Regions from separate parts of the Serratia sp. Ae19-1 genome, predicted to be linked through region 2. Evidence: predicted binding sites of a transcription regulator. Region 2 holds the regulator's gene; each other region holds the start of a gene.

Region 1 (6,908 bases), on a different contig from region 2:
GCGGCGAATCGCGCCAGATCTTCTCCGGCATTCGCTCCGCTTACCCGGATCCGAAGGCGCTGGAAGGCCGTCTGACCATCATGGTCGCCAACCTGGCGCCGCGCAAAATGCGCTTCGGCGTGTCAGAAGGCATGGTGATGGCGGCGGGCCCTGGCGGGAAAGAGATCTTCCTGCTGAGCCCGGACAGCGGCGCGCAGCCTGGCATGCAGGTCAAGTAATCGCACTAACGCGCGGTTTCAAGGGTCGAGCTTGCTCGGCCCTTTTTTATTGCCCCAAACTCAGGGTTATAAGCATTAAGAAAAAGTCATAACCGCCCTGATTCCCACACCCGCCGCATCCGGCTATGATGCTCCGAAACAACAAATAGACGTCCAGACAGAAAGACTGCTATAACAGACCTTCACCGGGACCGTTTCCCTGCTTTTTTGGAGCCTATAATAATGAAAAATCTCAAGACTTCGCTACTCGCCCTCAGCCTGTTGTCCGCTCTGCCGCTGCAGGCGGCGGAACAGGCCGCCGTGCCGGTTGCCATCGCTCAGCATCAGGGGCCGGTGCGCATCGCGGTGATCCGTAATCTCGGTTCCGACGACAACACCACGCAATTTCTGGCGGGCGCCATTCAGGAAGGGCGCAAACTGGGCTTCAAGGTGGATACCTTCCTCAGCAACGGCGACGACGCGCGCTTCCAGGACTTCGTCAACCAGGCCATCAGCCAGAAATATGACGGCGTCATTCTCTCGCAGGGGCGAGCCCCCTATTCCACCGATCTGGTCAAACGCCTCGCGGCGGCCGGCATCGCCGTCGCGGCTTTCGATACCGACGTCGGCGGCAGCGTTCCCGGCGTCACCGTCTCGCAGCAGGACGACGCTTCGCTGGCCAACGCCTCCTTCGGCCAGCTGGTGAAAGATTTCAACGGCCAGGCCAACATCATCAAACTCTGGGTGGCCGGCTTCCCGCCGATGGAGCGCCGCCAGGCCGCCTATCAGCAGTTGCTGAAACAGCATCCGGGCATTCATGAGCTGGAATCGATCGGCGCGGTCTCATCCGACGTACAGGGCGATACCGCCAACAAGGTGGGCGCGGTGCTGGCGAAATACCCGAAAGGCAAGATAGACGCCATCTGGGGCACCTGGGATGCCTTTACCCAAGGGGCTTACAAGGCGCTGAAAGAGAACGGACGCACCGAAATCAAACTGTACAGTATCGATATCTCCAACCAGGATCTGCAGCTAATGCGTGAGGCCGACAGCCCGTGGCAGGTCAGCGTCGCGGTGGATCCGAAACTGATCGGCGCGATCAACCTGCGCCTGGTGGCCAACAAAATCGCCGGAGAAAGCACGCCGGACAACTATCAGTTCAAAGCGACGGTCATTCCGCAGGCGCTGTTACTGGCGCAGCCGGGGCCGGTCAACGTCGCCGGCCTGGCGAAGATCATCCCCGGCTGGGGCAGCAGCAGCGATTTCGTTCAGCCGTGGTTCGCCACGCTACAGGCAGAACACGGTAAATAATGCTGTTTTTCACGGGGCTGCCGACGCAGCCTCTGTTTTTCAACTAATTATCGGCCTCCCCCTTCCGTCCCCGCCAAAATGCGCTATGTTATTTGCATCGCCTAATAACTGTATGCATAAACAGGTTTCGAATGAAGGGATTCCCCTCGCAGATTAACGTGCTGCTGGCCAGTTCGCTGGTGCTGACCATCGGTCGCGGCGTCACGCTGCCGTTCATCACCATCTACCTTACCGAGCATTTCCACCTGTTGCCGAAGAGCGTGGGCGTGCTCCTGGGCGTCAGCCTCACCCTCGGCATCATCGCCAGCCTGTACGGCGGCTATCTGGTGGACAAATTCAGCAAAAATCGCCTGATCCTGCTGTCGATTTTATTGTTTTCGCTCAGCTTCTTCGCCATTCCCTGGATCCCGCGCCCCGGCGGCGTGATCGTGGTGCTGGCGATCCTGCACACCTGTTATTCGGTGCTGAGCATCACCATCAAGGCCTGCTTCGCCGACTGGTTGCCGGTCGAGCAGCGCATCAAGGCTTTCTCAATCAACTACACGCTGGTCAACGTCGGCTGGGCGATCGGCTCGGCGCTCGGCGTACTGGTGGCCGGCCTCAACCCGCTGCTGCCGTTTTACCTGTCGGGTGGGTTGGCGCTGGCGACGGTGGCGGCGCTGAGCCTGCGCTTGCGCGGGCGGGAACAGCACGCAGCCCCTATCGCCGCATCAGCCTCACTACCCAACTTCCGCCAGACGCTGACCATCTTGCGCAGCGATCGCCGGCTGATCTACTTCACCCTCGGCAGCACCCTGGGCGCCGTGGTGTTCGGACAGTTCACCGGCTATCTGTCGCAGTACCTGATCACCGTTTCCAGCGCCGAGTTCGCCTACAAAATCATCGGGCTGGTGATGATCGTCAACGCCAGCATCGTCATCGCCCTGCAATACCTGCTCAGTCGCGGCATGCGCCAGGAAAACATGCTGCGCTGGCTGGCGCTGGGCACGCTGTTTTTCATCGTCGGGCTGCTCGGCTTTATGGTCGCCGGCGAGGCGGTCTGGCTGTGGCTGGCGGCGATGGCGGTGTTTACCCTCGGCGAAATCATCGTTATCCCGGTGGAATACATGTTCATCGACTTTATCGCGCCGCCGCACCTGAAAGGCAGCTACTATGGGGTACAGAACCTCAGCGCGCTGGGCGGCGCCATCAACCCAGTGCTGTGCGGGGTGCTGCTCAGCTACGCCGCGCCGCCGTTGATGTTCGTAATGCTGATCGTCGCCGCGCTGCTCAGCCTGCTGTTTTTCTTCCTCGGCCATCGGCTGGCGGAACAGGCGACGGCGGCTGAAGATGCACCTTAATCCGGCGCGCTACACTTAATCCAGGCTGTCAACCCAACGATCGTGCATGGCGGCCATAGCGAGAATTCATGGTGCGATCTGTGGCATGGCTCACAGTTTAATTGTATGATGAATGCATCAGTTAAACGGGAAAAGACAATGGCCAACGTGCTCACACTGTGCTGGAAATACCTCAGGGCCCTGCTCCTCATCTACCTTTGTCTGTTCGTCGGCAACGCGCTGGCGGCGCTGCTGCCGTTCGCCATTCCCGGCAGCATCCTCGGCATGCTGCTGCTGTTCGCCCTGCTTTCCACCCAGATCCTGCCGGCCAAGTGGGTTAAACCCGGCTGCCATTTACTGATCCGCTATATGGTGCTGCTGTTCGTGCCGATCGGCGTCGGGGTCATGAAATACTACGACCAGATCGTGGCGCACCTGGGCCCGCTGGTTATCTCTTGCCTCATCAGCACGCTAATGGTGCTGGTGGTGGTCGGCTATACCTCACATTATTTCCACCGCGAGCGCCGCATCGTCGGTAAGCCCGACGATACGGAGGGCAACCCATGATCCATGAAATCTGGTGGTCGCTGCCGCTGACGCTGGCGGTCTATTTCGCCGCGCGCTGGCTGGCGCGCAAACTGAACATGCCGCTGCTCAACCCGCTGCTGGTGTCCATGGCGGTGATCATCCCGCTGCTGCTGCTCACCGGTATCCCCTATGAGCGCTATTTTCAGGGCAGCAGGATCCTCAACGATCTGCTGCAGCCGGCGGTCGTCGCGCTGGCCTTCCCGCTGTATGAGCAGCTGCACCAAATTCGCGCGCGCTGGAAGTCGATTATCGCGGTGTGCTTCATCGGCAGCCTGACCGCCATGATCAGCGGCGGCGCCATCGCCCTGTGGCTGGGCGCTACGCCGGAAATCGCCGCTTCTATTCTGCCGAAATCGGTCACTACGCCAATCGCCATGGCCGTCGCGGACTCGCTCGGCGGTATTCCGGCGATCAGCGCGGTCTGCGTCATTTTCGTCGGCATCCTCGGCGCCGTGTTCGGCCATACGCTGTTCAACCTGTTGAAAATCACCACCCACTCGGCGCGCGGCCTGGCGATGGGCACCGCATCTCACGCGCTGGGCACCGCGCGCTGCGCGGAGATGGACTACCAGGAAGGTGCCTTCGGCTCGCTGGCGCTGGTGATCTGCGGCATCATCACCTCACTGCTGGCGCCATTTCTGTTCCCGGTGCTGCTGCACCTGTTCGGTTAAACAGGATTAAACTTGCGATACATCTCGCATTTATGTATTTCATTGCATTGATTTCATCAATTAAGAGATATTGGTCACACTTTAATGTTACCGCGCTGCCTAGAATGTTATCCCGTTAACCTGTAGAGAGACCTTCTATGCATCCGCGTTTTCACACCGCTTTCAGCGCACTGCCCGCGACACTGCAATCCGCCCTGCAGCCCTATCTGGACGCGTCCGACTTTCCGGCGATGTTCACGGCCGAGCAAGCGGCGGCGATCCGCTCAGGCTGCGGACTGGACGATGACGCGCTGGCATTCGCTCTGCTGCCGCTGGCGGCGGCCTGCTCGTTAACCCCGATATCGCATTTCCACGTCGGCGCCATCGCGCGCGGGCAGAGCGGCAATCTCTATTTCGGCGCCAATATGGAGTTCAGCGGCGCGCCACTGCAGCAATCCGTGCATGCGGAACAGAGTGCGGTGACGCACGCCTGGCTGCGCGGCGAAAAAGCGCTGGCCTCGGTCACCGTCAACTACACGCCGTGCGGCCACTGCCGCCAGTTTATGAATGAGCTGAACAGCGGCGGCGAGCTGCAAATCCGCCTGCCGGGCCGCGCGCCGGCCACGCTGGCGGACTATCTGCCGGACGCCTTCGGCCCGAAAGATCTGGATGTCGCCTCACTGCTGATGGACGAGGTCGATCACGGCCATCAGCTGGCGTTGAACGATGCGCTGGCGCAAGCGGCGCTGGCGGCGGCCAACCGAAGCCACGCGCCATACAGCCGCGCCCATAGCGGCGTGGCGCTGGAAACGGCAGACGGCAACATCTACGCCGGCCGCTATGCGGAAAACGCCGCCTTCAACCCGAGCCTGCCGCCGCTGCAGGCCGCGCTGATCCTGCTGAACCTCTCCGGCGGCGACTGCCAGAACATCCGCCGCGCCGTGCTGGCCGAACCGCAGGACGCGATCATCAGCCAATGGGACGCCACCCGCGCCACCCTGGCGGCGCTGGGCTGCCAGAACGTCAGCCGCACCGCGTTCTAAGCGCACCACGGCGGAGCCATCCGGTTCCGCCGCTAACAGCCCCGCCCGCCAAATACAATGCCCCGATGCCGCCGCAGACACTTTATTTAGTTAAAAAATCATTTGATTGTCGATAATTACGCCAACCTGGTTCATCATCTGGCAACAAATGCTGTACATCTGCTCTTTATCTTTTAGGATCGTCGGCAATAAAGTTATCTGATACGTGAAGAGTAAAACTGATGGAACTAGAATACGAAAGCAAACGCCCGCTCTACATCCCTTACGCCGGCCCAATTCTGCTGGAATTTCCGCTGCTGAACAAAGGCAGCGCTTTCACCGAGGAAGAACGTAGCCACTTCAACCTGCACGGCCTGCTGCCGGAAGCGGTGGAGACCATCGAAGAACAGGTGGAACGCGCCTACCGTCAGTATCAGGATTTCAAGAACGATAACGATAAGCACATCTACCTGCGCAACATCCAGGACACCAACGAAACCCTATTCTACCGCCTGCTGGACTCGCACCTGAGCGAGATGATGCCGATCATCTACACCCCGACCGTCGGCGAGGCCTGCGAACACTTCTCCGATATCTACCGCCGCGCGCGCGGGCTGTTCATCTCCTACCCGAACCGCGATCGCATCGATGACATGCTGCAAAACGCCACCAAGCAGAACGTCAAGGTGATCGTGGTCACCGACGGTGAGCGCATTCTCGGCCTGGGCGATCAGGGCATCGGCGGCATGGGGATTCCAATTGGCAAGCTGTCGCTGTACACCGCCTGCGGCGGCATCAGCCCGGCCTACACCCTACCGGTGGTGCTGGACGTCGGCACCAACAACCCGCAGCGCCTCAACGATCCGCTGTACATGGGCTGGCGCCATCCACGCATCTCCGGCGAGGAGTACCACGCCTTCGTCGAAGAGTTTATTCAGGCGGTCAAACGCCGCTGGCCGAACGTCCTGCTGCAGTTCGAAGACTTCGCGCAGAACAACGCCACTCCGCTGTTGAACCGCTACCGCGACGAGATCTGCTGCTTTAACGACGACATCCAGGGCACCGCCGCGGTCACCCTCGGCAGCCTGATCGCCGCCAGCCGCGCCGCCGGCAGCCAGCTGCGCGATCAAACCGTCACCTTCCTCGGCGCCGGTTCCGCCGGCTGCGGCATCGCCGAGCAGATCATCGCGCAGATGAAGTCCGAAGGGTTGAGCGAAGACGAAGCGCGCGCCCGCGTATTCATGGTCGACCGTTTCGGCCTGCTGACCGACAAGCTGCCGAACCTGCTCGATTTCCAGAGCAAGCTGGTGCAGAAGAGCGACAATCTCGCCGGCTGGGAAACCGCCAGCGACGCCATTTCGCTGCTGGACGTCGTGCGCAACGCCAAGCCGACCATTCTGATCGGCGTGTCCGGCCAGCCGGGGCTGTTTACCGAAGAGCTGATCCGCGAGATGCATAAGCACTGCGAACGCCCTATCGTGATGCCGCTGTCCAACCCGACCTCACGCGTGGAAGCCCGTCCGGAAGACATCATCAACTGGACCGACGGTGCCGCCCTGGTGGCAACCGGCAGTCCGTTCGCCCCGGTGAGCTATAAAGACCAGCTGTTCCCGATCGCCCAGTGCAACAACTCCTACATCTTCCCGGGCATCGGCCTCGGCGTGCTGGCCTCCGGCGCCACCCGCGTCACTGATTCCATGCTGATGGCCGCCAGCCGCGCGTTGGCGGACTGTTCGCCGCTGGCTACCGACGGCCACGGCGCGCTGCTGCCGAATATCGACGATATTCAGGGCGTGTCGAAGTGCATCGCCATGGAAGTGG
Region 2 (6,908 bases):
CCGCACCGGCTGCGGCGGCGCCACCTCGGTTTCCAGCTTTTCATAGGCGGCGGTGGCCACTTTCCACGCCAGCCACAGCAGGTACAGGCTGCCGAGGATTTTCAGGATCAGGTGCAGCGACGGATAGACCAGGATCAGGCTGCCGACGCCGAAGGCCACCAACAGCAAAATGCTTTGCATGCCGAGCATGATGCCGATCATCAGCCCCAGCGATCGCATAAAGCCAAAGTTCGCGCCGGAGGTAGTCAGCAGCAGGTTATTGGGGCCAGGCGTGATGGCGGCCACCCACAGGAAGCCCAGCATCGACAGGAATAAACTCGGTTCCATGGCACGGGTGCTCCTCACCCAAGGCGCTTTTTTGCAGTATCATTGTTAGTTATTGGTATTGAAGCTAACAGTGCGTCTGGGATCTCACAATAGTCGCCAACAACATTTTTACTCAGCCTATGCATGACGTCTTTCGCCCCCTGACCGGGGCCAGTAATCCGCACCTGCAAACGCTGTTGCCGCGGCTGGTGCGCCGCCGCGTGTTATTGAAACCGCATTGGCAACGGCTGGAATTGCCCGACGGCGATTTCGTCGATCTCGCCTGGAGCGAGGATCCGGCGCAGGCGCGCGACAAACCGCGCGCAGTGCTGTTTCATGGCCTGGAAGGCAGCTTCTACAGCCCCTACGCGCACGGCCTGCTCAACGCCTGGCGCGAGCGCGGCTGGCTCGGCGTGGTGATGCACTTTCGCGGCTGCAGCGGCGTGCCCAACCGCAAGCAGCGCATCTACCACTCCGGTGAAACCGAAGACGCGCGCTTCTTCCTGCGCTGGCTGCGCGACAGCTACGGCGAGGTGCCGACCGCGGCGGTAGGCGTTTCGCTCGGCGGCAACATGCTGGCCTGCTATCTGGCGCAGCAAGGCGCCGACAGCCTGCTGCAGGCGGCGGTGGTGGTCTCGGCACCGCTGATGCTGGAGCCCTGCGCCTATCGCATGGAGCAAGGCTTCTCTCGCGTTTATCAGCGCTACCTGCTGGGGCAGTTGAAACAAAACGCCACCCGTAAGTTGTTGCACTACCCGGACACCCTGCCGCTCAAGCTGTCACAGCTTAACGGCCTGCGGCGCATCCGCGAATTCGACGACGCCATCACCTCGCGCATTCACGGCTTCAGCGACGCTATCGACTATTATCGCCGCTGCAGCGCCCTGCCGCTGTTGCCGGCTGTCCAGACGCCGCTGCTGATCATCCATGCGAAGGACGATCCCTTCATGACCCATGAGGTGATCCCCGACGTCGCCGGCCTGCCGCGCAATATCGAATACCAGTTGACCGAGTACGGCGGCCACGTCGGCTTCGTCGGCGGCACGCTGAAAAAACCGCACATGTGGCTGGAGCATCGCATTCCGGCCTGGCTTTCCCCTTATCTGGACATCCCGACGTGATCATTCCCTGGCAAGAGCTGACAACCGATACCCTGAATAGCCTGATCGAATCCTTTGTACTGCGCGAAGGCACCGATTATGGCGAGCACGAGCGCTCGCTGGAGCAGAAGGTGGAGGACGTGCGCCGCCAGCTGAAAAACGGCGACGTGGTGCTGGTGTGGTCGGAACTGCACGAGAGCGTCAACATCATGCCGCGCGGCCAGTTCCGCGCCGGGCAGGAAGAAATTTAGTGGCGCTCGGTTCTATGACTGACGGAAAAAATCAGGTAACAATGGGGCATTGCAAACCAGCGCGCACCATTTTTTCCTGACATAGAGAGCGTCAACAAGAGCCACAATAATCCCCTGACGCCGGCGCATTCAACACGGAGTGACAACCACCATGTCTGCCAAACATCCCGTTATCGCGGTGACCGGTTCCAGCGGCGCCGGCACCACCACCACCAGCGTGGCGTTCCGCAAAATCTTCCAGCAGCTCAACATTCGCGCCGCCGAGCTGGAGGGCGACAGTTTCCACCGCTATACCCGGCCGGAGATGGACGCGGCGATCCGCAAGGCGCGCGATCTGGGCAGACACATCAGCTATTTCGGCCCCGAGGCCAACGACTTCGGCCTGCTGCAGCAAAGCTTTATCGACTACGGCAAGAACGGCACCGGCCGTTCGCGCAAGTACCTGCACACCTACGACGAAGCGGTGCCATACAATCAGGTGCCGGGCACCTTCACCCCGTGGGAGCCGCTGCCGGCGCCGACCGACGTGCTGTTCTACGAGGGGCTGCACGGCGGCGTGGTCACCGAGCACCATGACGTGGCCAAACATGTCGATCTGCTGGTCGGCGTGGTGCCGATCGTCAACCTGGAATGGATCCAGAAGCTGATCCGCGATACCGGCGAGCGCGGCCACTCCCGCGAAGCGGTAATGGATTCGGTGGTGCGTTCGATGGAAGACTACATCAACTACATCACGCCGCAGTTCTCGCGCACCCACATCAACTTCCAGCGCGTGCCGACGGTGGACACCTCCAACCCGTTCGCCGCCAAGGCCATTCCGTCACTGGATGAAAGCTTCGTGGTGATCCACTTCCGCGGGCTGGATCAGATAGACTTCCCCTATTTGCTGGCGATGCTGCAAGGATCGTTTATTTCGCACATCAATACGCTGGTGGTGCCGGGCGGCAAGATGGGGTTGGCGATGGAGCTGATCATGGCGCCGCTGGTGCAGCGGCTGCTGGAAGGCAAGAAGATCGAATAAGCGCGTTGAGCGCGGCGGCTGGCCGCGCTCCGTCTCGATTACGCCGGCTGGCGGATCTCGAAGCTGTGGGTCACCGTAGCGGCTTTGTTGAGCATCAGCGCCACCGAGCAGTATTTCTCCGCCGACAGGTTCACCGCACGCTCTACGATCTTGTCGGTCAGATCCTGACCGGTGACGATGAAGTGCAGGTTGATATGGGTGAACAGCCGCGGGGCTTCTTCGCGGCGCTCGGAGGTCAGCTTCACCTCGCAATCGCGCACGTCATTGCGCCCTTTTTGCAGGATGGACACCACGTCGATCGCGCTGCAGCCGCCTACCGACATCAGCACCATCTCCATCGGGCTGGGCGCTTTATCGCCGGCGTTGCCGTCCATCAGTACCTGATGGCCGGAGGCCGATTCACCCAAAAACGTTAACCCTTCCACCCATTTAACTCTTGCCTGCATTCTGGTCACTCCGGTTGATTTCTTAAAATCAGAGTACGCTTTCGCATAGAAACAGGCAACGTAACCTGATGCTAATCATGCTGAAGCGAGACAACACGAGACACCCGCCTTACTCTGTGCTACAAACAGAGCCGCAATAAATCTTTCCGGGACACTGCATTTCAGGGAAACGCCCAGAGAAAGGCTCCTTTACCGGTATGTTAACAGAATGTAGCTTGCAGCGCTTACGGCAAGTTAATATGCTAGAGCGACAGCGTATTTTTATGACACGCCTCAAAACTTGCCGGTAGCCCTCGCTCATAACAGCGGCTACAGGCGGGTTTTACAGGGAACTCTGACCCCTGTGACACAAGGCAGCGATAACAACAGAGGATAACAGCGAATGGTTCTCGGCAAACCGCAAACAGACCCTACTCTCGAATGGTTCCTGTCTCATTGCCATATCCACAAATATCCATCGAAGAGTACGCTGATTCACCAAGGTGAAAAGGCCGAAACGCTTTACTACATCGTGAAAGGCTCCGTCGCGGTGCTGATCAAGGATGAAGAAGGTAAAGAGATGATCTTGTCCTACCTCAACCAGGGGGATTTCATCGGCGAGCTCGGATTGTTCGAAGAGGGCCAGGAGCGCAGCGCCTGGGTTCGCGCGAAAACCGCCTGTGAAGTGGCCGAAATTTCCTACAAGAAATTCCGCCAGCTGATCCAGGTGAACCCGGACATCCTGATGCGTCTGTCCGCCCAAATGGCGAGCCGCCTGCAGGTCACTTCCGAAAAAGTGGGCAACCTCGCCTTCCTGGACGTTACCGGCCGCATCGCGCAAACCTTGCTGAATCTGGCGAAGCAACCCGACGCCATGACTCACCCGGACGGCATGCAGATCAAAATCACCCGTCAGGAAATCGGCCAGATCGTCGGCTGCTCGCGCGAAACCGTTGGCCGTATTCTGAAAATGCTGGAAGACCAAAATCTGATTTCCGCCCACGGCAAAACCATTGTCGTCTACGGCACCCGTTAATCCCTGAAAAAACGGCGCAATCTGCGCCGTTTTTTATCTGCTCGCTGCCATGTGGCGTCGTCTGATCTACCACCCGGAAGTCAATTACGCACTGCGACAAACGCTGGTGTTGTGCTTGCCGGTGCTGTTCGGCCTGCTGATCGGCCAACTGCAGCTCGGCCTGATGTTCTCTCTGGTGCCCGCCTGCTGCAATATCGCCGGTCTCGACACGCCGCATAAGCGCTTCTTTAAACGGCTGATCGTCGGCGGTGCGCTGTTCGCCCTCAGCAGCCTGCTGCTGCAACAGGCCCTGCTGTGGCATCTGCCGCTGCCGGCACTGATGCTGGGTCTGGCGCTGTTGCTCGGCGTCACTGGCGAAATCAGCCCGCTGCACGCCCGGCTGTTGCCGGCGGCGCTGGTGGCCGCCATCTTCGCTCTCAGCATGGCCGGCACGGTACCAATCTGGCAGGCGCCGTTGTTGTACGTCATCGGCACCGCCTGGTACGGCTTATTCACCTGGTTCTGGTTCAAACTGTGGAAAGAGCAGCCAATGCGCGAGACGTTGAGCCAGCTTTATCTGGAACTGGCGGACTACTTCGAAGCCAAGTATTCGCTGCTGACCCAACACACCGACCCGCAAACCGCGCTGCCGCCGCTGCTGGTGCGCCAGCAAAAGGTGATGGATCTGATCAGCCTACTGTACCAACAGCTTAATTTCCTGCCGCACGCCAACAACCTCGATCAAAAGCGCCTGCAGCGCGCCTTTCAGGTGGCGATGGACCTGCAGGAGCACATCACCGTCAGCCTGCATCTGCCGGAAGAAGTGCAGAAGCTGATGGAGCAGAGCCAGGCCGAAGCAATCATTCGCCGCAACGCCCAGGTGATCGCCGGCCGGCTGCGCGTGGTGGCGCACGATATTCTCTACCATCAACATTCGAAGCGCTTTTCCATGACGCACGAGCTGGCAGCGCTGGAAAAAATGGCGGCGCAGCATCCCGACAACCCGGTCGGCCAGTTTTGCTACTACCATTTCAGCCGCATCGCCCGCCTGCTGCGCACCCAGCACCCGCTGTACCGCCGCGATTTGATGCCCAGCCAGCACCGCCTGCCGTTTTGGCCGGCGTTGGCCAGCTACCTGTCGTTCAAATCCACCGCCCTGCGCAATGCCGCGCGGCTGGGGGTAACGCTGGCGGTCGGCAGCAGCCTGGGGGCGGTATTCAACCTGCCGAAGCCTTACTGGATCCTGCTCACCATCATGCTGGTGAGTCAAAACGGCTATAACGCCACCCGGGTGCGCATTCAGCACCGTGCGCTGGGCACGATCGCCGGCCTGTTGCTGGCGGCGGGTCTGCTGCAGCTGCAGTTACCGGAAGGGGAAACGCTGAGCATCATGCTGGTGATCACCCTGCTGGCCTACCTGGTTTCGCGCAAGAACTACGGGCTGTCGGTGATCGGCTTTACGGTCACGGCGGTTTACACCCTGCAGCTGCTGGCGCTGAACGGCTCGCATTTTCTGGTGCCGCGCCTGATCGATACGCTGATCGGCTGCGTGCTGGCGTTCGGCGGCACCATTTGGCTGTGGCCGCAGTGGCAAAGCGGGCTGCTGCGCAAAAATGCCCATCAGGCGCTGGAGAACGATCAGGCCGCGCTGCGGCTGATGCTGAAGCAACCCGAGCCGGACGCCGCCTCGCTGGCCTACGCCCGCATGCAGGTCAACCAGGCGCACAATGCGCTGTTCACCGCGCTCAATCAGGCGATGCAGGAACCGGGATTCGCCTCGAACTATCTGGCTGACATGCGGCTGTGGGTCACTCACAGCCAGTTCATCGTCGAGCACCTGAACGCCATGACCATTCTGGCGCGCGAGCACTACATGCTGACGCCGAAGCTGGCGGAAGAGTATCTGCAAACCTGTGAAATCGCGCTGCAAAGCTGCCAGCAGCGGCTGGAATACGATGGCCCGAGCAGCGACAACAGCGGCATCATGCAGCCGCCGGACCTGCATCCGGACATGCCCGTCACCGAGATGGAGCGCCATCTGCGGCGCATCCTGTCGCACCTGAGCGTGATGCATACCATTTCGTCGCTGGCCTGGCGCCAGCGCCCGCACCACGGCATCTGGCTCAAACGCAAACTGCGCGATCAATAAGGGCGCGGCATGCCGCGCCCCGTTAATCGCCGCACGGGCTTCAGGCGTTGATCACGTCCTGCACCGCCAGCTCGAACAGCGCCATGCCGGCTTCGATATCCTGCAGCTCCACCACCAGCGACGGCGCAAAACGAATCACGTTCGGCCCGGCGTTGAGGATCATCAGCCCACGCGCAGCGGCGGCGGTGAGGAAGTCACGCGCTCTGCCGTGATAATGCGGCGTCAGCTCAGCGCCAATCAGCAACCCCATACCGCGAATGGCGGTGAAAATACCGTATTTATCGCCGATATTCTGCAAAGCCTGCACATACAGCGCATGGCGCTGCTCAATGCCGCTCAACACCTCCGGCGTATTGATCACATCCAGCGCCGCCTCCGCCACCGCGCAGGCCAGCGGGTTGCCGCCGTAGGTAGTGCCGTGAGTGCCCACCTGCATCACCGACGCGATCTCTTCGGTGGTCAGCATGGCGCTGACCGGGAAACCGCCGCCCAGCGCCTTGGCGGTGGTGAGAATGTCCGGCGTCACGCCATAATGCATATAGGCGAACAGCTTGCCGCTGCGCCCCATGCCGCTCTGCACTTCGTCGAACACCAGCAGCGCCTGATGTTGGTCGCACAGCTCGCGCACGCCTTTGAGGAAG
Region 3 (6,908 bases), on a different contig from region 2:
TGGGCGCGGACGAAGAGGAGCTGGCGGGATGAGCGAAGCGATGCTGGAATTTCGCGAAGTGGACGTGTTTTACGGGCCGATCCAGGCGCTGCGTAAGGTGTCGCTGCAGGTCAACGCCGGCGAGACGGTGGCGCTGATCGGCGCCAACGGTGCGGGCAAATCCACGCTGTTGATGTCGATCTTCGGCCAGCCGCGCATCGCCGGCGGGCAGATCCTGTTCAGCGGTGAGGACATCAGCCGCCGCTCCACGCATTACGTGGCGGCCGGCGGCATCGCGCAGGCGCCGGAAGGGCGGCGCATCTTCCCGGACATGAGCGTGGAGGAGAACCTGCTGATGGGCACCATCACCGTCGGCAATCGCTATCTGGAAGAAGATTTGCCGCGCATGTTCGAGCTGTTTCCGCGCCTCAAGGAGCGGCGCAATCAGCGGGCGATGACCCTGTCGGGCGGCGAACAGCAGATGCTGGCTATCGCCCGCGCGCTGATGAGCCGGCCGAAGCTGCTGCTGTTGGACGAGCCGAGCCTGGGGCTGGCGCCGATCGTGGTGCGGCAGATCTTCGGCGTGCTGCGCGAGCTGACCCGCAGCGGCATGACGCTGTTTCTGGTGGAACAGAACGCCAACCACGCGCTGAAGCTGTCCGATCGCGGCTATGTGATGGTCAACGGCCAGATCCGCCTCACCGGCAGCGGCCAGGAACTGTTGAACGATCCTGAGGTGAGAAAGGCTTATCTGGGCGGCGGCTGAGTGCCGCCCAAGGGCAGGGAAGCCCGCGTTCATTCCTCGGCGGCGTTGCGCTGTTGGTCATCGTAGTGCGAGCGGGCCGTCCTGAAAGCGTCGGCGGAGGAGATAATCCACGACCAGAGCGGCAGCATGTTGAGCAGCATCGTTTCCCCCGCTTCGGTGATGGCGTACACCACGCGGGGCAGCTTTTCCTGATAATCGCAGCGCGATATCAGCCCGTCCCGCTCGAGATGGCGCAGCGTCCGCGTCAGCATTCTCTGCGTCACGCCCGCCAGCTGGCGGCTTATCTCGCCGTGGCGCAGCGGCCCGTGAGTGCCCAGGATATGCAATACCCCCAGCGACCAACGGTTGCCCGCATGCGCGAGGATCTCACGCTTCAACCCTTCATCGTCGTTGCTCAGTTCTTCACAGAACGCCTGCGAAAATTGCAGCAGCGCTGCGCGATCGCTCGTCATATTCCTCTCCGGTATCACGGGTGTACCTAATTGAACCCGTTTTTGTCAGCTGTCAGGATGACGCAGTGTTAAGACAGGAGGCAAGAATGAAATCCACAAATCCATCTATCAATACCGTGCTCATACTCGGCGCCGGTGAACTGGGGCTGCCGGTATTGCGTGCGATGAGCCGGCACGCTCAGCGGCATGCGAATGTCACCATCAGCGTGCTGCTCCGGCCGGAGGCCACCCGCGCCGTCAGCGGCCCGCATCGGGCGCGGCGGGATGAGCTGACGCGGCTCGGCATCGCCGTGGTGGAAGGCGATCTGCAGCAAAACGGCGTGGAGGCGCTGAGTGCGCTATTCCGTTCCTTCGACGCGGTGATCAACTGCAGCGGCTTTGTCGGCGGGGCGGGCACGCAGATAAAGATCACCCAGGCCGTCTTGCAGGCAGGCGTGGCGCGCTATTTCCCGTGGCAGTTTGGCGTAGATTACGATGTCGTGGGTAAAGGCAGCGGGCAGCAGGTGTGGGATGAACAGCTCGAGGTGCGCCACCTGCTGCGTGCGCAGCGTGCGACGGAGTGGGTGATTGTTTCCACGGGCATTTTCACCAGCTACCTGTTTGACCCCGGCTTTGGCGTGGTGGACGCGGCAAGCAAAACGGTATGCGCGCTGGGCGACTGGCGCTATGCGGTGACGCTGACCACCCCTGAGGACATTGGCCGGCTGACGGCCGAGATTTTTTTCCATCGGCCCGCGTTTCGCAACCAGGTGGTTTATATCGCCGGCGACACGCTGACCTACCGCGAGCTTGCCGATCTCCTGCAGGCGCACTGGGGCGTCGAGGTCAACAGAACCTTGCTCGACTCCGCACGGCTGCAGGAGGCGGTGCGGAACCATCCGCATGACGTCGGCGCCAAATACCGGCTGGCTTTCGCCCGGCCCGACGGCGTAGCCTGGGACAAGGCGGCAACCTTCAATGCGCGTCAGGGCCTGCTCACCACCACCGCCGGCCAGTGGCTGGCGCGGTATTGGCCGGTCGCTCACGACGGTTGATCGTCTGAGCGCTTCAGAACTGGCGCTGCATCCAGCGCACGTTCAGCCGCACCAGCGCGATGATGGCGCTGGAGAGCAGCCGCAGCCCGCCGGGCATGTCGCGACGGCGGATATCCAGCAGCAGCACGGTGCGCACCTGCGCGCTGTCGTTCCACACCTCGTGTTCGAAAGTGTCGTCCCACAGCATGAACTCCCCCTCGTGCAGGCGGTATTCACGGCCGTCCACTTTCAGCACCGCCGCCGGTACGCCGTCGGCGCGCTTGGGCATGTCCAGCACCAGATAGCCGCGCAGAATGCCGCGGAACGGGCCGCGGTGGGGCGGCACCTGCTTGCCGGGCGCCAGGAAGGAGAGTGAGGCGGACAGCACGTCCGGCGAGGAGGCGATCAATGCTGCCAGCGCAGGGCAGCGCGCCAGGTTGCGGGCGATCGGCTGGCCGTAGGCCTTCATGATGAACATGCGCCAGTCGCGCGCGTCGTTGGCGGAGATAGACTCCTGTTGGATCATGATCTCGTGAAAGCGTGGGATATTGTGCAGATCGTGGGCGACGGTCAGCGCCTCTTCGCGGATCTGCCGCCATTGGGCGGTGAAACGTTCCGCATCGGGGAACAGCGCGGCGCTGTCGAGCACCGGTTGGCCCTGAATGCGGCGATCGTAAACATTGCGCAATGCGAGCACGGACCAATCATAAATCGCGGACATAATGACCTCGCCTCAGGAAACGCCAAATGGACACTGCGCGCGGTTCTTCGGCGCGGCGCGTCGTCTGCGGCGGCCGAAGGAAGAGCGGCAGGAAAAATTGGTACGCTTCAAGAGATTAGCACAGCATTTGTGCAACCGTGTGTCTGCGAGTGTGTCGAAATGCGGCGAAAAAAACCACACAATTAAAGTGTGACGCGTATCGCATTTAGCGCGGCGGTTGGTTAAAATATCGCTACTTGCCCGCACCTGTCCGGATTTTGTTTACCATGGAAAACGCACCCGTTTCGCGCTCAACCGCCTGGTTGCGCGTGGTTATCCTCGCCGTCTCGGCCTTTATCTTCAACACCACCGAATTTATTCCGGTCGGGCTGTTGAGCGATATCGCCGCCAGCTTCTCGATGCAAACCGAACAGGTCGGCCTGATCATCACCATTTACGCCTGGATCGTCGCCGCCGCTTCGCTGGCGTGCATGCTGTTGACCAGCAAGATCGAGCGCCGCAAGCTGCTGATCGGCGTGTTCATCCTGTTTATCGCCAGCCATGTGCTGACCGCCGTGGCCTGGAACTTCACCACGCTGGTGATTTCACGCGCCGGCGTGGCGCTGGCGCACTCGGTGTTCTGGTCGATCACCGCCTCGCTGGCGATCCGCGTGGCGCCGCCGGGCAAGAAAGCGCAGGCGTTGAGCCTGCTGGCGGGCGGCACCGCGCTGGCGATGGTGCTCGGGCTGCCGCTCGGGCGGGTGGTCGGGCAGTTGCTCGGCTGGCGCATGACCTTTATCGGCATCGCGGTGTGCGCCACTCTGGCGCTGGTGCTGCTGTGGCGCCTGCTGCCGGTGCTGAAAAGCGAGCACTCCGGTTCGCTGGCCAGCGTGCCGCTGTTGTTCAAACGCCCGGCGCTGGTGGCGCTGTACATGCTGACCATCATCGTGGTGACGGCGCACTTCACCGCCTACAGCTACATCGAGCCGTTTATCCAGACCGTGGCCGGGCTGTCGGAAAACTTCACCACGCTGATGCTGCTGCTGTTCGGCGCCGCCGGCATCGTCGGCAGCCTGCTGTTCAGCCGCTACAGCGAGCGGTTTCCTTCCGGCTTCTTTATCGGCGCCATCGCGCTGCTGGCCCTGAGCCTGCTGCTGCTGTTGCCGGCCGCCGGCAGCGAAAGCCATCTGACGGTGCTGTGCATTTTCTGGGGCATGGCGATCATGGCCATCGGCCTGTCGATGCAGGCCAAGGTGCTGAGTCTGGCGCCGGACGCCACCGATGTGGCGATGGCGATCTTCTCCGGCCTGTACAACTTCGGCATCGGCAGCGGCGCGCTGCTGGGCAATCAGGTGAGTCTGCATCTGGGGATGGGCAACATCGGTTTCGTCGCCGCGCCGCTGGCGCTGATCGCCCTCGGCTGGTGCCTGCTGAGCTTTTACCGCAGCGAACGGTTGCAGCAGCACCACAGCCGTTAACCCACCGATTCGGGATGCCGGCCGGCATCCCGCGCTACATTTTCTCGCTATAAAACAGGCCGCTGCAGCGTTTTATGCTTAACTTTTTTTCATAGTCTGCTAATTAAAAATTTAACTCCGGCGTCGCTTCGCTAGCATAGAAAGTCATCAAAAATGTTAATGCGAGGTTAACGGTGAGTGACTCTGTAGCGGCGTCGCCGATCCATGCGCGGGATTTGGCGGCCAGAATCGACGCCTTGCCCGCGTCGGCCGGCCTGTGGCGCTTTATCATTTTGCTGTCGCTGGGCGGCTTTTTCGAACTCTACGATCTGTTCCAGACCGGCTATATCAGCACTGGCCTTATCGCCGACGGCATTTTCCACACCGGGGTGCTGGGCGTCTTCGGCGTGTCGGATCAGGCGGCCTTCGCCGCCGCCACCTTTCTCGGTCTGTTCGTCGGCGCCAGCCTGCTGAGCCCTTACGCTGACCGCTTCGGCCGCCGCGCCACCTTTATGTTTGCCCTGATCTGGTATGGCGCCTTCTCGCTGTTGCTGGCGTTTCAACAGCAGGCGGAATGGGTGATCTTTCTGCGCTTTCTGGTGGGAGTGGGGCTCGGCATCGAGCTGGTGACCATCGACACCTACCTGACGGAGTGGGTGCCCGCGCACTTGCGCACCCGGGCTTTCGCCTTCGCGTTCTTCGTGCAGTTCCTGTCGGTGCCGGCGGTGGCGCTGATGTCCTGGTGGCTGGTGCCGCAGACGATTTGGGGGCTGAGCGGCTGGCGTTACGTGGTGATCGCCGGCGCGCTGGCCTCGCTGGTGATCTGGCTGGTGCGCAAGGGGCTGCCGGAGTCGCCGCGCTGGCTGGTGCAGCAACGGCGCTATGCGCAGGCGCGGCAGGTGATGCGGGACATGGAACGGCGCTGCGGCGTGGCGCCCGCGGAGTTTCCGTTGCGCTCGGCTGAAGAGGCCGATGGCGCGCCGCAGCGCGGCCGCTTTCGCGACATCTGGGCGCCGCAGTATCGCGATCGCACGCTGATGCTGGTGGTGATGAACTTCTTTCAGGCCATCGGTTTCTTCGGCTTCGGCAACTGGCTGCCGGCGCTGCTGTCGGGCAAGGGCGCGTCGGTCACGCACAGCCTGCTGTACGCTTTCTTCATCACGCTGGCCTATCCGCTGGGTTCGCTGCTGTGCAGTTTTTACGCCGACAAGATGGAGAACAAGTGGCAGATCGTGTTGTCTTGCCTGGTGACGGTGATCTTCGGCTCGCTGTTCGCGCTGCAGAACAATCCGCTGTGGCTGATCCTGTGCGGTTTCTTCATCACTTGGTCCAACGCTTGGCTGACCTACAGCTACCACTCGTATCAATCCGAGATCTTCCCGACCCACATCCGCGCCCGCGCCGTCGGTTTTTGCTACTCCTTCAGCCGCCTGTCGACGGTGTTCAGCAGCATCATCATCGGCATTATCTTGCAGTACGGCGGCTCGCTGGGGGTGATCGCGTTTATCGTCGCCAGCATGCTGATCGTGATGCTGGTGATCGGGCTGTTTGGCCCGAAAACGCGCGGCATCGATCTGGAAAACATCTGACGTTATGCGCCGGCGGCTACGCCGGCCTCTTCAGCAAAAAAACTCGCGATCATGCGAAAATTATTCCGTTATCACTGCCTTTACGCCTGCCGTACTGTTAACCCGTACAAAATCCAATTCGATACCGAACGGGGAGCACGTCATGAGCACTCTTACCGCGCCCGATGGCGCACGCATTTTCTATAAGGATTGGGGCCGCGGCCAGCCGATCATGTTCTCCCACGGTTGGCCGCTGTCCGCCGACGCCTGGGACAACCAGATGCTGTTTTTCGGCCAGAGCGGATTCCGCGTGATCGCTCACGATCGCCGCAGCCATGGCCGTTCGGATCAAACCTGGCACGGCAACGACATCAATCAATACGCCGACGATCTGGCTGTGCTGATAGAAACGCTGGATCTGCGCGATCTGATCCTGGTCGGCCATTCCACCGGCGGCGGCGAAGTGGCGCGCTATATCGGCCGTCACGGCAGCAGTCGGGTGGCGAAGGTGGTGCTGGTGGGGGCGCCGGCGCCGCTGATGCTGCAGACGCCGGCCAACCCCGAGGGCACGCCGATGGCGGCGTTCGACGGCATTCGCAGCGGCGTGGCGGGCAACCGCTCGCAGTTCTTCAAAGATTTGGCGGTGCCGTTCTACGGCCTCCACTGCGATGAGGTCGAGAGCAACGCGGGGCTTATCGACAGCTTTTGGTTGATGGGCATGCAGGGCGGCGTGAAAGGCCAGTACGACGGCGTGCGCGAGTTCTCCGAAGTGGATTACACCGCCGATCTGCTGGCGATCGACAAGCCGACGCTGCTGGTGCACGGCGACGCCGATCAGATCGTGCCGTTCGAAGCCTCGGCGCAGAAAGCCGCTAAGCTTATGCAACAGGCGGAGCTGAATGTTTACGCTGGCGGCTCACACGGTTTGGCGCAGACCGATCCCGATCGCTTCAACGCCGATCTGCTGGCCTTT

Evidence for each region. Region 2 encodes CRP, which controls carbon source genes, mostly activating them, when cyclic AMP is high. Its sites were predicted from a motif close to ATGTGANNNNNNTCACAT; they were not measured.
Region 1: a site for CRP is predicted at 4,149-4,166, ahead of cdd (cytidine deaminase). Genes of this name have one in related genera too.
Region 3: a site for CRP is predicted at 3,119-3,136, ahead of AAIE04_RS12180 (sugar transporter). Genes of this name have one in related genera too.

The regions. Positions count from the first base shown of each region.
Region 1 covers NZ_JBCHWD010000001.1:714,220-721,127, reverse strand. Annotated here, with positions in the region: gene metG (methionine--tRNA ligase) at 1-218, shown strand, start outside; gene AAIE04_RS03570 (sugar ABC transporter substrate-binding protein) at 441-1,508, shown strand; gene AAIE04_RS03565 (MFS transporter) at 1,640-2,848, shown strand; gene AAIE04_RS03560 (CidA/LrgA family protein) at 2,987-3,394, shown strand; gene AAIE04_RS03555 (CidB/LrgB family autolysis modulator) at 3,391-4,086, shown strand; gene cdd (cytidine deaminase) at 4,224-5,108, shown strand; gene AAIE04_RS03545 (NAD-dependent malic enzyme) at 5,330-6,908, shown strand, end outside.
Region 2 covers NZ_JBCHWD010000002.1:950,817-957,724, reverse strand. Annotated here, with positions in the region: gene AAIE04_RS09790 (LysE family translocator) at 1-327, opposite strand, end outside; gene AAIE04_RS09785 (hydrolase) at 447-1,427, shown strand; gene AAIE04_RS09780 (YheU family protein) at 1,424-1,657, shown strand; gene AAIE04_RS09775 (phosphoribulokinase) at 1,809-2,678, shown strand; gene AAIE04_RS09770 (OsmC family protein) at 2,717-3,124, opposite strand; gene crp (cAMP-activated global transcriptional regulator CRP) at 3,507-4,139, shown strand; gene AAIE04_RS09760 (YccS/YhfK family putative transporter) at 4,189-6,267, shown strand; gene argD (bifunctional acetylornithine/succinyldiaminopimelate transaminase) at 6,308-6,908, opposite strand, start outside.
Region 3 covers NZ_JBCHWD010000003.1:417,489-424,396, reverse strand. Annotated here, with positions in the region: gene AAIE04_RS12205 (ABC transporter ATP-binding protein) at 1-32, shown strand, start outside; gene AAIE04_RS12200 (ABC transporter ATP-binding protein) at 29-745, shown strand; gene AAIE04_RS12195 (winged helix-turn-helix transcriptional regulator) at 775-1,197, opposite strand; gene AAIE04_RS12190 (aromatic alcohol reductase) at 1,284-2,231, shown strand; gene AAIE04_RS12185 (aspartyl/asparaginyl beta-hydroxylase domain-containing protein) at 2,245-2,931, opposite strand; gene AAIE04_RS12180 (sugar transporter) at 3,198-4,388, shown strand; gene AAIE04_RS12175 (MFS transporter) at 4,562-5,956, shown strand; gene AAIE04_RS12170 (alpha/beta fold hydrolase) at 6,099-6,908, shown strand, end outside.